2 regions of the Pseudomonas sp. DC3200b2 genome follow, and region 1 is predicted to be linked to the other one. Evidence: riboswitches for the same ligand, from Rfam matches in the RefSeq annotation. Region 1 holds a riboswitch; the other holds the start of a gene.

The links. Region 1 has a riboswitch for cobalamin ahead of cobW (cobalamin biosynthesis protein CobW). Riboswitches for the same ligand answer to the same signal wherever they lie in the genome.
Region 2: another riboswitch for cobalamin. It lies ahead of cobO (cob(I)yrinic acid a,c-diamide adenosyltransferase); the one in region 1 lies ahead of cobW (cobalamin biosynthesis protein CobW).

The regions. Positions count from the first base shown of each region.
Region 1 is NZ_JAFCTA010000002.1:357,052-363,719, reverse strand. It holds gene cobN (cobaltochelatase subunit CobN) at 1-2,883, opposite strand, end outside; gene cobW (cobalamin biosynthesis protein CobW) at 2,889-3,953, opposite strand; cobalamin riboswitch at 4,043-4,248, opposite strand; gene mexE (multidrug efflux RND transporter periplasmic adaptor subunit MexE) at 4,447-5,697, shown strand; gene ACP691_RS07410 (efflux RND transporter permease subunit) at 5,710-6,668, shown strand, end outside.
Region 2 is NZ_JAFCTA010000001.1:1,081,452-1,088,119, reverse strand. It holds gene cbiB (adenosylcobinamide-phosphate synthase CbiB) at 1-377, opposite strand, end outside; gene bluB (5,6-dimethylbenzimidazole synthase) at 374-1,027, opposite strand; gene ACP691_RS05245 (cobyrinate a,c-diamide synthase) at 1,027-2,340, opposite strand; gene cobO (cob(I)yrinic acid a,c-diamide adenosyltransferase) at 2,337-2,948, opposite strand; cobalamin riboswitch at 3,068-3,264, opposite strand; gene ACP691_RS05235 (PQQ-dependent sugar dehydrogenase) at 3,360-4,670, shown strand; gene ACP691_RS05230 (C40 family peptidase) at 4,729-5,280, opposite strand; gene ACP691_RS05225 (C40 family peptidase) at 5,400-6,062, opposite strand; gene hda (DnaA regulatory inactivator Hda) at 6,456-6,668, opposite strand, start outside.

The sequences.
Region 1 (6,668 bases):
AAGGGTCACATCGACCCGCGGCCGATCCAGCAGGCTCAGCGGGAGGATTTCGAAGTCGTCCACCCGCTGGCTGCCGGTTGCCCATACGGGACGTACCCCGAGCAACGCCATGGCCTGGGCGATATCGTCGCCACCGGTGCGCATGGTGGCGGTGCCCCAGACCGAGAGCCCCAGGTGGCGTAGATGGTCGCCATGGTCCTGCAGGTGCCGCTCCAGCACCAGGTTGGCGGACGCGAAGCCCAGTCGCCACGCCGTGGGGGTGGGCAGGTTGCGTACATCCACGCTATAGAAGTTACGGCCTGTAGGCAGCACGTCCAGGCGGCCACGGCTCGGAGCGCCGCTGGGGCCTGGGGGCACGAAACGGCCGCCCAGGGCAGCCAGCAAATGGTCCATTTCAGCAGGACCACAGGCGTCCAATGCTGGCGCCACCTGATGCAGCAAGGCATGCACCAGGTCCGCAACCGGTCGCCAGCAGGGCTCCGGCGGGCAAACCCAATGGCCGTCCAGCGCCTGCCCGATGATGGAGGCGCCAAGCCGTTCCAGCCGCTCGCGGGTGTCGCCCTGGGTCCGCCAGGGGCCATTGTCCACTGCCTCCAAGGATGCGGGACGCGGCCCGGTCCAGGGTGCGCCGAAGTTGCAATCGAGAGGGTCGAAACCCAGCCGCAGCGCGGCGGCCAAGGCCCGCGGCAAGCTGGCATCGGTTCCTTCCCCGCTGCCGCGGGGCGCGCGCAGCAATGCCGCCAAGGTATCCAGGCGCAGCTGGCCGGCCGGCGACTCACCGAACACATGCAGGCCGTCGCGGATCTGGGATTCCTTCAGGTCGCAGAGGTAGGTATCCAGCCGCGGCAGCCAGGTGTCGGCATCCTTGAGCGCGGTTTCCTCCAGATCGAGTTCTCGGTCCAGGGCGGTGGCGCGCACCAGGGCCAGTATCTCGTTCTGCAACGCCAGGGCCCGGCGCCGATCCAGCAGTTGCGCTTCGTAGTATTCGTCGGCGAGCCGCTCCAGGTCACGCAGTGGGCCGTAGGTTTCCGCGCGGGTCAGCGGCGGCATCAGATGATCGATGATCACAGCCTGGGTACGCCGCTTGGCCTGGGCCCCTTCGCCGGGATCGTTCACGATGAAAGGGTAGATATGAGGCATGGGCCCGAGCAGCGCGTCGGGCCAGCAACTGGCAGACAACCCGACACCCTTGCCGGGCAGCCATTCCAGGTTCCCGTGCTTGCCGACATGAATGACCGCATGGGCGCGGTAGGCCTGTCGCAGCCAGAAGTAGAAGGCCAGGTAACCGTGAGGGGGCACCAGGTCCGGGTCGTGGTAGACCGCGCTGGGGTCCAGGTGATAACCCCGGGCCGGTTGAATGCCGACGAAGGTAGCGCCGAAGCGCAGCCCGGCGACCATCATGCGTCCGCTTCGGTACATGGGGTCTTGTTCGGGCGCGCCCCAGCGCTGAGTCACGGCGTCCCGGCACGCCTCGGGCAGGGCAGCGAAGGCCAGCCGATAGGCATCGAGGGCCAGGCTCTGGGCACAAGGCCGGGCGTCGAGCTGATCCAGGTCATTGCTGACATTGCCGAGCAAGGCCTGGATCAGTGCGGTACCGGTGGCCGGAAGCCCGGACACCGGGTAACCGGCCGCCGCCATGCCTCGGAGAATGTTCAACGCGGCGGCTGGCGTATCCAGGCCCACACCATTGCCGATACGTCCGTCCCGGGTCGGATAATTGGCCAGCACCAGCGCGACGCGCTTGTCGGCAGCCGGAGTGCGCGCCAGGGCGATCCAGTTGGCAGCCAGGCGCGCCACGAAGGCCATGCGCTCAGGATGGGCGCGATAGCATACCACATCGCTCTGGCTACGCTCGCTGCGCCAGGCCAGGTCCTTGAAGCTGATCGGGCGGCTGATGATTCGACCGTCCAACTCCGGTAGCGCCACATGCATGGCCAGGTCTCGGGGACCGAGCCCCTGGGCGCTTTGCGCCCACATGGGCTGATTATCCTGAGCACAGATGGCCTGGATGACCGGGATATCACGGCGCAGTGGACGCTGCCGGGGGGCCTGCGGGGAGGCCAGGGCGAAGCCGGTGGTGTTGAGCACCGCCGCGGCCGCGACCTCGTCCATCCAGGCCTGCAGTTGTTCCAGGCAGCCTGCCTCCTTGAGGCTGGCGACCGCCACCGGCAAGGGGTTCAAGCCGGCAGCGGCCAACTGGTCACAGAAGGCATCGATGAAACCGGTATTGGCCGCCTGCAGGTGCGAGCGATAGAACACCAGGGGTACCACCGGGGCGCCTGCCGTCCATACCGCTTGCCAGGCGCCAAGGCTGACCACGCCTTGTCCGGGCCGATAGAGGCTCACCCGTGGCAAGGCGGCCGGTGGCGCCCAAGGCAAGGGTTGGGCCAGGCGGCCAGTGAAGTAGGTCGCGGCGATATAACCGAACAGCGCCGATGCGTTGGCCATGCCGCCCTGGCGCAAATACTGCCAGACTGCCTCGCTGACCTCGGCGGGCTCGCTGCCAAGCGCACTCAGCTCCGGATCCGGCCGGTCATCCCCGGGGACCATTATTACCCGCGTGCCCTGCTCCACCAGGCGGCTCAGTTGCTCGACACCATAGCGCCAATAGCCCACGCCCCCATGGAGCGACAGCACGATCAACCTGGCATGACGAAGCACCTGATCGACATAGAGATCTACCGAGGCATGATTCTGCACCTGCATGGGATTGGCCAGGCGCAGGCTTGGAAAATCCCCGGGCAAGCGCTGGGCGGCCTCGGCCAGCAGCGCCAGATGCGAATCGCCACTGCAGAGGATCACCAGCTCGGCCGGCGTTTGCCCGAGGTCGGCGATGCTGTCGTCCGGAACGAAGCCTCCGGGTTGGGTACGCAGCAGATGCATTCGGCCTAGCCTTGCAGGGCGCGGGTCAGTTCGGCGGTCACCGTGGCGCCGTCGAGATCCTGTCCGATAAGCACCAGGCGGGTGAGCCTGGCCTCGTTGCCCTGCCATGGGCGGTCGAAGTGGCGATCGAAGCGGCTACCGACGCCTTGCAGCAACAGGCGCATCGGCTTGCCCGGGATGGCCGCGAAGCCCTTGACCCGCAGGATGGCATGCCGTTGCACCACGGCCTGCAATGCCGCCATCAGCGAAGCCTCGGACGCCTCGGGGAGCTCGACCCAGACGGAATCGAACGCATCGTGGTCATGGTCCGTCTCCTCGCCCTCATGGTGCTGGTCATGGTGGGTCTGACGGCCGTCGATATGAGCCTCGGCCTCAGCGCCAAGCCCGAGCAGCACACCCAGGGGAAGCTGGCCGGCGCGGGCTTCGACGATCTTCACCGCCGGCGGCAGCTCGGCGCTGACCTGGGCGCGCACCGCCTCCAGGCCCGCGTAATCGATCAGGTCGGTCTTGTTCAGCACCACAAGGTCCGCGCTGGCCAGTTGATCTTCGAACAGTTCGTGCAGCGGTGACTCGTGGTCCAGGTTCGGGTCCTGGCGTCGCTGAGCGTCCACTGCCTCCGGGTAGGCGGCGAAAGTGCCCGCGGCCACCGCCGGGGCATCGACCACCGTGACCACTGCGTCCACGGTGCAGGCGTTACGGATTTCGGGCCATTGGAAAGCCTGCACCAGCGGCTTGGGCAAGGCCAGGCCACTGGTTTCAATCAAAATGTGGTCCAGGGTGCCCCGACGCTCCACCAGCTCGCGCATGACCGGGAAGAATTCTTCCTGCACCGTGCAGCACAGGCAACCATTGGCCAGCTCGAACACCCGGCCCACGGCTTCTTCCTCGCTGCAACCGATGCTGCACTGGCGCAGCAGCTCGCCGTCGATGCCCAGCTCGCCGAATTCATTGACGATCACGGCGATGCGACGGCCCTGAGCATTGTCGAGGATATGCCGGAGCAAGGTGGTTTTGCCGGAACCGAGAAAGCCGGTGACGATGGTAACTGGGAGCTTGCTGAGCGTTTTCATGGGTGCCCCTGGCACTATGGCGGGCAGGCGCGGTACAGCACGGGCGATACCCGTTGCGGCTTCGCACCGGATCACCCCGCCCGGTTGAATGGAACTGACTGAACGAGGCAGGTTTCCTGGCTTACGGCATCAGCATTCGTGGCTGATGGCCCGCCGCCTTCCCGCACTCGCGCGCAGTGGCCATGGCAAGCATTACCGTTCACAGTTGCGGGGGCAGCCGCGGCCTGTTACCGCGTTCCCATTTTAACTCCCGCAGGCATGGCAGCCTGGGAGCACCTCGAAGTGGCAAGCCTACGCAGTGCCGGGCCCAAGGTCAATCAAGGCGCCGCCAGATACATTCGATGAGAGAAAGGCTGGCGCCTGTGCGATCCAAAGAATCGATTCCCGCAATCACTGAGAGTGATAGTCATCTTCGAACCATTCGATTCGTCGATGGTCCCGCGTCTCGCCAGAATCCGTTCATTCCTGATAATCAAGATGGGCGGGGCGTTCTATGGAGCAGTCATTCAAACCTTTGCGTTTTTCATTGGCGCTGATGGCGCTTTCGGTGTTGGTGGCCTGCGGCCGCGCGCCGGACACAGCCCTGGCGCCCCAGGCGCCGAAGGTCAGCGTGGCCCAGGTATTGGAGCAGCCGGTGAATGAGTGGGATGAATTCACCGGCCGCCTGGAGGCGCCGGAAACCGTGCTGGTACGGCCACGGGTGTCCGGGCAGATCGACCAGGTGGCGTTCACCGAGGGCGCCCTGGTGAAGAAGGGTGACCTGCTGTTCCAGATCGACCCACGCCCCTTCCAGGCCGAAGTCAATCGGCTGGAAGCACAGCTGCAGCAAGCGCGCGCCAATGCCGCCAACAGTGAAAACGAAGCCAGCCGTGGCGAACGGTTGCGCAGCGCCAACGCCATCTCCGCCGAGCTGGCCGACTCGCGTAACAGCGCCGCGCTGGCGGCACGGGCCGGCGTTGCCGCCATCCAGGCACAGCTGGATCTGGCGCGCCTGAACCTGAGCTTCACCCGGGTCACCTCGCCGATCAGCGGTCGCGTAGGTCGCGCTGAGATCACCGCGGGCAACCTGGTCAGCGCCGACAGCAGCCTGCTGACCCGGGTGGTCTCGACGGACAAGGTATATGCCTACTTTGACGCGGACGAGCGTGCCTTTCTCAAATACAGCCAGCTGACCCGCAGTGGTAGCGTCGGCACCGCCGCCCCCGTGTACATGGGCCTGTCCAACGAAGACGGCAATACCCACCTGGGCCAGCTCAACTTCCTCGACAACCAGGTCAACCCGCAGACCGGCACCATTCGCGGGCGGGCGGTGTTCGACAACCGCAACGGCGAATACACCCCTGGGCTGTACGCACGCCTCAAACTGGTGGGCAGCGGCGTCTACGACGCTGTGCTGATCAAGGACGAGGCCGTAGGCACCGACCTGGGCAAGAAGTTCGTGCTGGTGATGGACAAGGACAACAAGGCCACGTACCGCACGGTGGAACTGGGGCCCAAGCTCGAAGGGCTGCGCATCGTGCGCAGCGGCCTGGCCAAGGGCGACCGGATCGTGGTCAACGGTCTGCAGCGGGTACGCCCCGGCAGCACCGTCGACCCGCAGGCCGTGCCCATGGCCAGCGAACAGACCCTCGCGGCATTGGCCAGCCAACGCCACGCCCTCGAAGCGACCAGCCAGCAGGCGGGCCGTGCTCAAAGCGCGCCTGGCCAGCCCAAGCTGGCCGGCAATTCATCGCCACGCGGCTGAAGGACCTGAGCCATGACATTTTCCGGTTTTTTCATTAAACGGCCGATTTTCGCGGCTGTATTGTCCCTGATGATCCTCATCGGCGGCGCCATTTCCCTCTTCCAGCTGCCCATCAGCGAATACCCCGAGGTGGTGCCGCCCACCGTGGTAGTGCGCGCCAACTTCCCTGGCGCCAACCCCAAGGTGATCGGCGAAACGGTGGCCGCGCCCCTGGAACAGGCCATCACCGGCGTGGAGAACATGTTGTACATGTCCTCCCAGGCCACGGCCGATGGCAAGCTGACCTTGACCATCACGTTCGCCCTGGGCACCAACCTGGATACTGCCCAGGTCCAGGTGCAGAACCGGGTGACCCGCACCGAGCCGAAGCTGCCCGAAGAGGTGACCCGCATCGGCATCACGGTGGACAAGGCCTCCCCCGACCTGACCATGGTGGTGCACCTGACCTCCCCGGACCAGCGCTATGACATGCTGTACCTGTCCAACTACGCCGTGCTCAACATCAAGGATGAGCTGGCGCGACTGAACGGCGTGGGCGACGTGCAACTGTTCGGGATGGGGGACTATTCCCTGCGCGTCTGGCTGGACCCGAACAAGACGGCCTCGCGCAACCTGACCGCCACCGATGTGGTCAACGCCATCCGCGAGCAGAACCGCCAGGTCGCCGCCGGCCAGCTGGGCGCCCCGCCCGCCCCCGGCGACAGCAGCTTCCAGCTGTCGATCAACACCCAGGGGCGCCTGGTGACCGAAGAAGAGTTCCAGAACATCATCATCCGCGCCGGCGCCGATGGTCAGATCACCCGTCTGCGCGACATCGCCCGGGTAGAGCTGGGTTCCAGCCAGTATGCCCTGCGTTCGCTGTTGAACAACCAGCCCGCGGTCGCCATTCCGATCTTCCAGCGGCCGGGTTCCAATGCCATCGACATTTCCAACCAAGTGCGTGGCCGCATGGAAGAACTCAAGCAGGCCTT
Region 2 (6,668 bases), on a different contig from region 1:
GCGTCGGTTTGCCGGCTGACCAGGCGCCCGACGCAGTGCCGCGCGCGCTCCAGATCACCGCCACGCAGCGCCTGGGCCACAGGCTGCAAGTGCTCTCCCAGACTGCGCAACCCCAGGGCCCAGTACAGTGCCAGCACTTCCACCAGCCCGCCAATGATCGGCAGCCAGGACAGGAACGTCAGGACCAGCACCGGCGGCAGCACCGCCAGCAGCCAGGCAGTGACCCCATGGCTGCGCCAGCCGTGGCCGGCAAAATTGAAGCGTTGCTCCAGACGCTGGGCAAGCCGGCCGAAGCCCACCAGCGGGTGCCAGCGCCGCGGCTCGCCGAGCAGCGCATCCAATGCCACGCCCAGCACACAGGCCAGGGCCAGACTCATGGCGTGCCTCCCCAGCGGTCTTCGAATACCAGCTCTTCCAAGGGCCGCGCCTTGGCCCAGCCCTCCAAGGAGAGCATCGGCTCGCTGTAGAAATCGGTCACCGGCCCCAGGCACAGCACGGCCACGGGCCGGGCGCCGGGGGGAACCGCGAGCAATTGCCCGAGGCGATCGGGGTCGAACAGCGAAACCCAGCCCATGCCAAGGCCTTCGCCACGAGCCGCCAGCCAGAGGTTCTGCACCGCGCAGGCCAGGGAGGCAAGGTCCATCTCCGGAAGGGTGCGCCGGCCGAAGACATGGGCTTCACGACCCTCCATCAGCGAGACCACCAGCAGTTCGGCGCATTCCAGCACGCCCTCGACCTTGAGCTTCATGAACGTATCGGAGCGTTCGCCCAGGGCCTGCGCGGTACGCACGCGCTCTTCCTCGACCAGACGATGAATGTCCTGGCGCAGCGCCGGGGAGCGCACCCGGATAAAGCGCCACGGCTGCATCAGGCCGACGCTTGGCGCCTGGTGCGCCGCGGCCAGCAGCCGTTGCAAGGTGTGCGGATCGACTTCTCCACCGCTGAAATGACGCATGTCGCGGCGTTCGGCGATGGCGCGGTAGATGGCGGCTCGCTCGGCCTCGGCATAAGCGTGTTCGGTGACCACTAAGTACCCTCGGGCTTGAACAGAGCCGCGGTGGCGGCCAGGTTGGACGGGAAGTAGAAATGCACATAGGAGGCGGTGAGCCGACCGCTCTGGTAGACCGCTTCGGCACCCCGGCCGCCATTGGGGCTATGGCCACGGGCCACCGGCACCCATGGTGTATCGGTGAGTGAATGGTGATAGGTGTGGCCGCGCAAGCAGCCATGGCCCAGGTCCACCTCCTGCAACGCCAGGGCCGCCAGCCTTTTTTGCAAGCGGGCCTCGCCAGGCATCAACCCTAGCAGCGGGGCGCGTTCCCCGGCCACGTCAGTGAGGCCGTCGAGCAGATACAGCATGCCCCCGCATTCGGCCAATAGTGGCTTGCCTGCCTGGTGGTGAGCGCGGATGGCCGCCAGCATCGGCTGGTTCGCCGCAAGCTGGCGATGGTGAAGCTCGGGGTAGCCTCCGGGTAGGTAGAGACTGTCGCAGGCGGGCAGCGCGGCGTCAGCCAGCGGGGAGAAGAAGTGAAGCTCGGCGCCCATGGCCCGCATGGCATCCAGATTGCCGTTATAAAGGAAGGCGAAGGCCTCGTCCCGGGCCACCGCGATACGCACCCCGGCCAGGATGGGCTCGCTCAGGCTCGGCTGCGGCGCCTCGAAGCTGACAGGAAGCGGTAGCGCCTCGGCCTCTGCGCCCAGCACGCCAGCCAGTGCCTCGGCTGCCGCGTCCAGGCGTCGATCCAGGTCGTCCAGTTCACTGGCCTGGACCAGGCCAAGATGCCGACTGGGTAGGTTGATGGCCTGTTCGCGCGGCAAGCCGCCGAACCAGCGCAATCCTTCGGTCAGGCTGTCGCGCAGCAGTTGACCATGCCGTGGGCTGCCCACGCGGTTGGCGATCACACCGGCAAAGGGCAGTTCCGGGCGGTAACGCGCCAGGCCAAGGGCCAGGGCGCCAAACGTCTGCGCCATGGCGGTACCGTCGATCACCGCCAGCACCGGCACACCCAGGGCAATGGCCAGGTCAGCGCTGGACGGGGTGCCGTCGAACAACCCCATCACCCCTTCCACCAGGATCAGGTCCGCGCTTTCGGCGGCCTCCCACAGCAACCGCCGGCTCTCATGGGCGCCGACCATCCACAGGTCCAGCTGGTAGACAGGGGCGCCGCTGGCCCGCTCCAGGATCATCGGGTCGAGAAAGTCCGGCCCGCACTTGAACACCCGCACGCGGCGACCAAGATTGCGGTGCAAACGCGCCATGGCCGCGGTGACGGTAGTCTTGCCTTGACCGGAAGCGGGGGCGGCAATCAGTACCGCAGGGCATCGCCGTGCCTGGCTCACCATTCGATCCCTTTCTGCGCCTTGATGCCCGCCTGGAAAGCATGCTTGACCAAGCCCAGCTCGCTTACCGTATCGGCTATTTCCAACAGCTCCGGCCGCGCGGCGCGGCCCGTCACTATCACATGCTGCAGAGAGGGTCGGCCGCTCAGGTCGGCCAGTACCATGGGCAGGTCAAGGTAACCGTGCTTGAGGGCGATGTTGAGTTCGTCCAGCAGCACGAAATCCAGAGCCGGGTCCCGCAGCATGGTTCGCGCCACGTCCCAGGCCGCGGCCGCGGCGGCGATGTCACGCTGGCGATCCTGGGTTTCCCAGGTGAAGCCCTCGCCCATCACATGAAAGCTGACCTCTTCGGGGAAGCGGCGGAAAAACAGTTCTTCCCCGGTGGCCTGGCGACCCTTGATGAACTGCACCACGCCGCAACGCATGCCATGACCCAGCGCGCGGGCCAGCATGCCGAAGCCGGAACTGCTCTTGCCCTTGCCATTGCCAGTAAGCACCAGCAGCACGCCTCGCTCGTCCGGCGAGGCGGCGATACGGGCATCGATCACGGCTTTCTTGCGCACCATGCGCGCCTGGTGGCGCTCGTCGCGCCCGGTGGTATCGTTCATCGCTGCTCTCCGCTCGCTCGCGGGGGCGCACCAACGCCGCGCCTGCGCCGGGATCGGCGGGCACGCGAACGTCGATGCCGCTCTCACCCGCGCGGCGATCTCGTATGACAGGCGCAGGTCACGCCCATGGGTTTCAGGCCGGTCTCCGGGCTTATGAGTGGGCGCTGCCCAGCTTCAGCGCCTTCCCGGTTCCCCAGTGGCTTGTGCTCAAGCGTGACTCATCTACCGTTGCGGGGGCAGCGCCGGGTTCGCACCGGCTTCCCTGTTTCACCCGAGCGCCTGCGGCACGTCGGACACCTGAAACGATCGGCGAAGGGTAAGGGGTTGGCCCCACAGCGTCAATGCGGCATGTTGAACCTCCGCCGGCTCGCTGCCTCTACGGTACATACCGCTCGCCAGGAAGCTGATGCCATGCCCAAGTCCAGTCTCGCCCTTATCGCTCTGTTGGCCACCAGCATGGCCGCCTGCGGGGAAAGCGCCAAGCTGCAAGTATCCGACGGCACCGGTCCCTCGCCGAAACTGCCCGCGCCCAACAAGACCCTCGTGCCTACCGTCAACATCGCGCCCGCCGTGGGCTGGCCCGTCGGTGTCACTCCCAAGGCGGCGCCGGGCACCCAGGTGAAAGCGTTCGCCGAAGGCCTGGAGCATCCTCGCTGGCTTTATGTACTGCCCAACGGCGATGTACTGGTGGCGGAAACCAACTCCCCCGCCAAGCCGGACGACAGCAAGGGCATACGCGGCTGGGTGGCGGAAAAGGTCATGAGCCGGGCAGGCGCCGGCGTGCAGAGCCCCAATCGCATCACCCTGCTACGCGACCAGGACGGCGACGGGGTAGCGGAAACCCGGGAGACCTTCCTCAAGAACCTGAACTCACCCTTCGGCATGACGCTGGTAGGCCAGGATTTCTACGTGGCCGATACTGACAAGCTCCTGCGCTTCAAGTACCAGCCGGGCGCCACCCACCTCAGCGGCGACGGCGAAACGGTCACCGACCTCCCCGCCGGCAGCCTGAACCACCACTGGACCAAGAATGTAATCGCCAGCCCCGACGGCAGGAAGCTATACGTTACCGTGGGCTCCAACAGCAACGTGGGCGAGAACGGCATGGCCGCCGAAGAGGGCCGCGCCGCGATCTGGGAAGTGGATGCCGCCAGCGGCCAGAAGCGCCTGTTCGCCACCGGTCTGCGCAACCCCAATGGCCTGGCCTGGGAGCCGAAAACCGGCAAGCTGTGGACGGCGGTCAACGAGCGGGACGAGATCGGCAGTGACCTGGTGCCCGATTACATCACCTCGGTGAAGGATGGCGGCTTCTATGGCTGGCCCTACAGCTACTATGGCCAGCACGTGGACGTTCGGGTCGAGCCCGGCAATCCTGAGCTGGTACAGAAGGCCATCACCCCGGATTACGCGGTCGGGCCACACACCGCCTCCCTGGGCCTGGCCTTCGCCCAACCCAAGCAACTGCCCGCCCCCTTCGACCAAGGGGTGTTCATCGGCCAGCACGGCTCCTGGAACCGCGAGCCCCATAGCGGCTACAAGGTGATCTTCGTTCCCTTCGAGAATGGGATGCCCAAGGGGCAACCGCTGGACCTGCTGTCCGGCTTCCTCAATGACAAGGGCGAAGCCATGGGGCGCCCGGTCGGCGTGGTGGGCGATGACAAGGGCGGGGTGCTGGTGGCCGATGATGTAGGCAACAAAATCTGGCGGGTGACTCGCCAGTAGTGAACCGTGGCCCGGCGCGTGCCTCAAGCGCGCCGGCAGTTGTTCCCACCCGCTGGATTCAAGGCGCCGTTTGCGCCAGCCGTTCTGGCTGGATGACGCGCTTGGCGTCCAGATAGGCCTTTTGCCAATAAGGTTTGTCCAGGTAGTCCAGGCGCACCGTACCTCCGGTAGAAGGTGCGTGCACGAAGCGCCCTTCTCCCACGTAGATTCCGGCGTGACTCACCTGCCCGCCACCCTGGGTAGAAAAGAACACCAGGTCGCCGGAGCGAAGCGCGGCGCGGTCCACGCTGGGGGCATGCATGGCGATCAACTCCGCGGTGGTACGCGGCAAGGCTATCCCCGCCGCGTCTCGGTATACGAAGCCAATCAAGCCACTGCAGTCGAAGCCTGCCGCGGGGGTGTTGCCGCCCCAACGGTAGGGCGTGCCCACCAGGCCGATGGCCCGGAACAGCACGTCATCGGCCTTGATCGAAGAATAATCGCTCGGGTCGACCATCAGCGGACGGGGGGCCGCAGCCACAGGAACAGGCGCGGGCGGCGGCGGGGTTACGCAACCGGCAAGCACCACCAGCGGCAGCGCTGCCAGCACACGAAGGAAGAAGAAGGCCATGGACAGGGGTTCCGAGTTCGACTGCCGATGAAGATTAGCGTTTAACCCGCTGTTTTCCATAAAAAAGGGCAGCGAAAGCGTGACCGCTCGTCGCTACCCTTGTCAGGCGTTGCGCTGGTTTACTTGCGAGCCATCTCGCTGACAGGCGCCATGGCCAGCATGCGCTTGGCTTCGATATAGGTTTTGCTCCAGTAGCGGTCGCCCAGACTGTCGACCCGTACACCACCGCTGCGGCGGCTGCTGGAGTGAATGAACTGATCGCCGCCCAGGTAGATACCGGCGTGGCTGACCCGGCCCTTGCGCCCCGAGGTGCCGAAGAACAGCACATCGCCCGGCTTGAGGTTGCTACGGGCAACCAGCGGCGCCTTGACATTGATCATTTCGCGGCTGGAGCGCGGCAGGGTCATGCCCGCCTCCTCGCGGAACAGGAAGTTGATGAAGCCTGTGCAATCGAAGCCACTTTCAGTGGTGCCGCCGAACTGGTAGCGGGTACCGATCAAGGATTTGCCGCGTTCAAGGATACTATCGGCCAGCAAAGGCAGCCGATACGGCGCCTTGCTGGAAAACGTGGCCAGGTCATCCTTGTCGTCGGCTTCGTCAGCCTCATCGAACACGGAAGCCTGGGCAATGGATGGGTGGCGAAGCTGGGTTGGCGCCTGAGGGGCGCGTTCGGCGGTAACGAGGGCGGACACCTGCTGTTGCGAGACCGGTGACTGGGCTGCGCAGCCGACCAGCAGGGTAACGAGTGCAAGGGGCACGAGGGGTGCGAAGCGCTTGAGCATGGGCACGACCGTGTCGGTTGGTTGAAGAAGAGTGGAATATGCCTTCTATCGGCCTCATTTGCAAATTTTATAGAACATTATGTGACTCCCGTTGTTCAGGCTGACATCTAACGCGCAAATTGCCGGTCTAGAGCGCTTGAACCTGAAGAGCCCCGATTCCAAGCCCATGATCTTGTTGAGTTATCCGCGATGCCCAGGTAACGAACCATTTCATGGAAAAAAGTCTCGGTAGATCCGCTTCGCTTAGCCGGAGATAAGCGATATAAGAAAGCTATCAGTAGCGAAACCACTACTGCGCCGGTCAAGTGGCGGCCGAATTGAGAAAGCAAGGGTCATGCCAGGCGAGCCCAGCTCATTCGCCAGCCGTGCTGCCGTACAGGCATGATGGCGCTATCACCAGCCCAGGGTTTCCTTGAGGAAAGGGATAGTGAGCTTGCGCTGAGCTTGAAGGGAAGCCTGGTCAAGGCGTTCGAGCAGGTCGAACAGCGAGCTCATGCTGCGACTTCCGCGGGTAAGGATGAAATGCCCCACCTCGTCGGTCAGGTGCAGGCCCCGGCGCGAGGCTCTCAGCTGGAGCGCTCGCAGTTTGTCTTCGTCGGAAAGTGG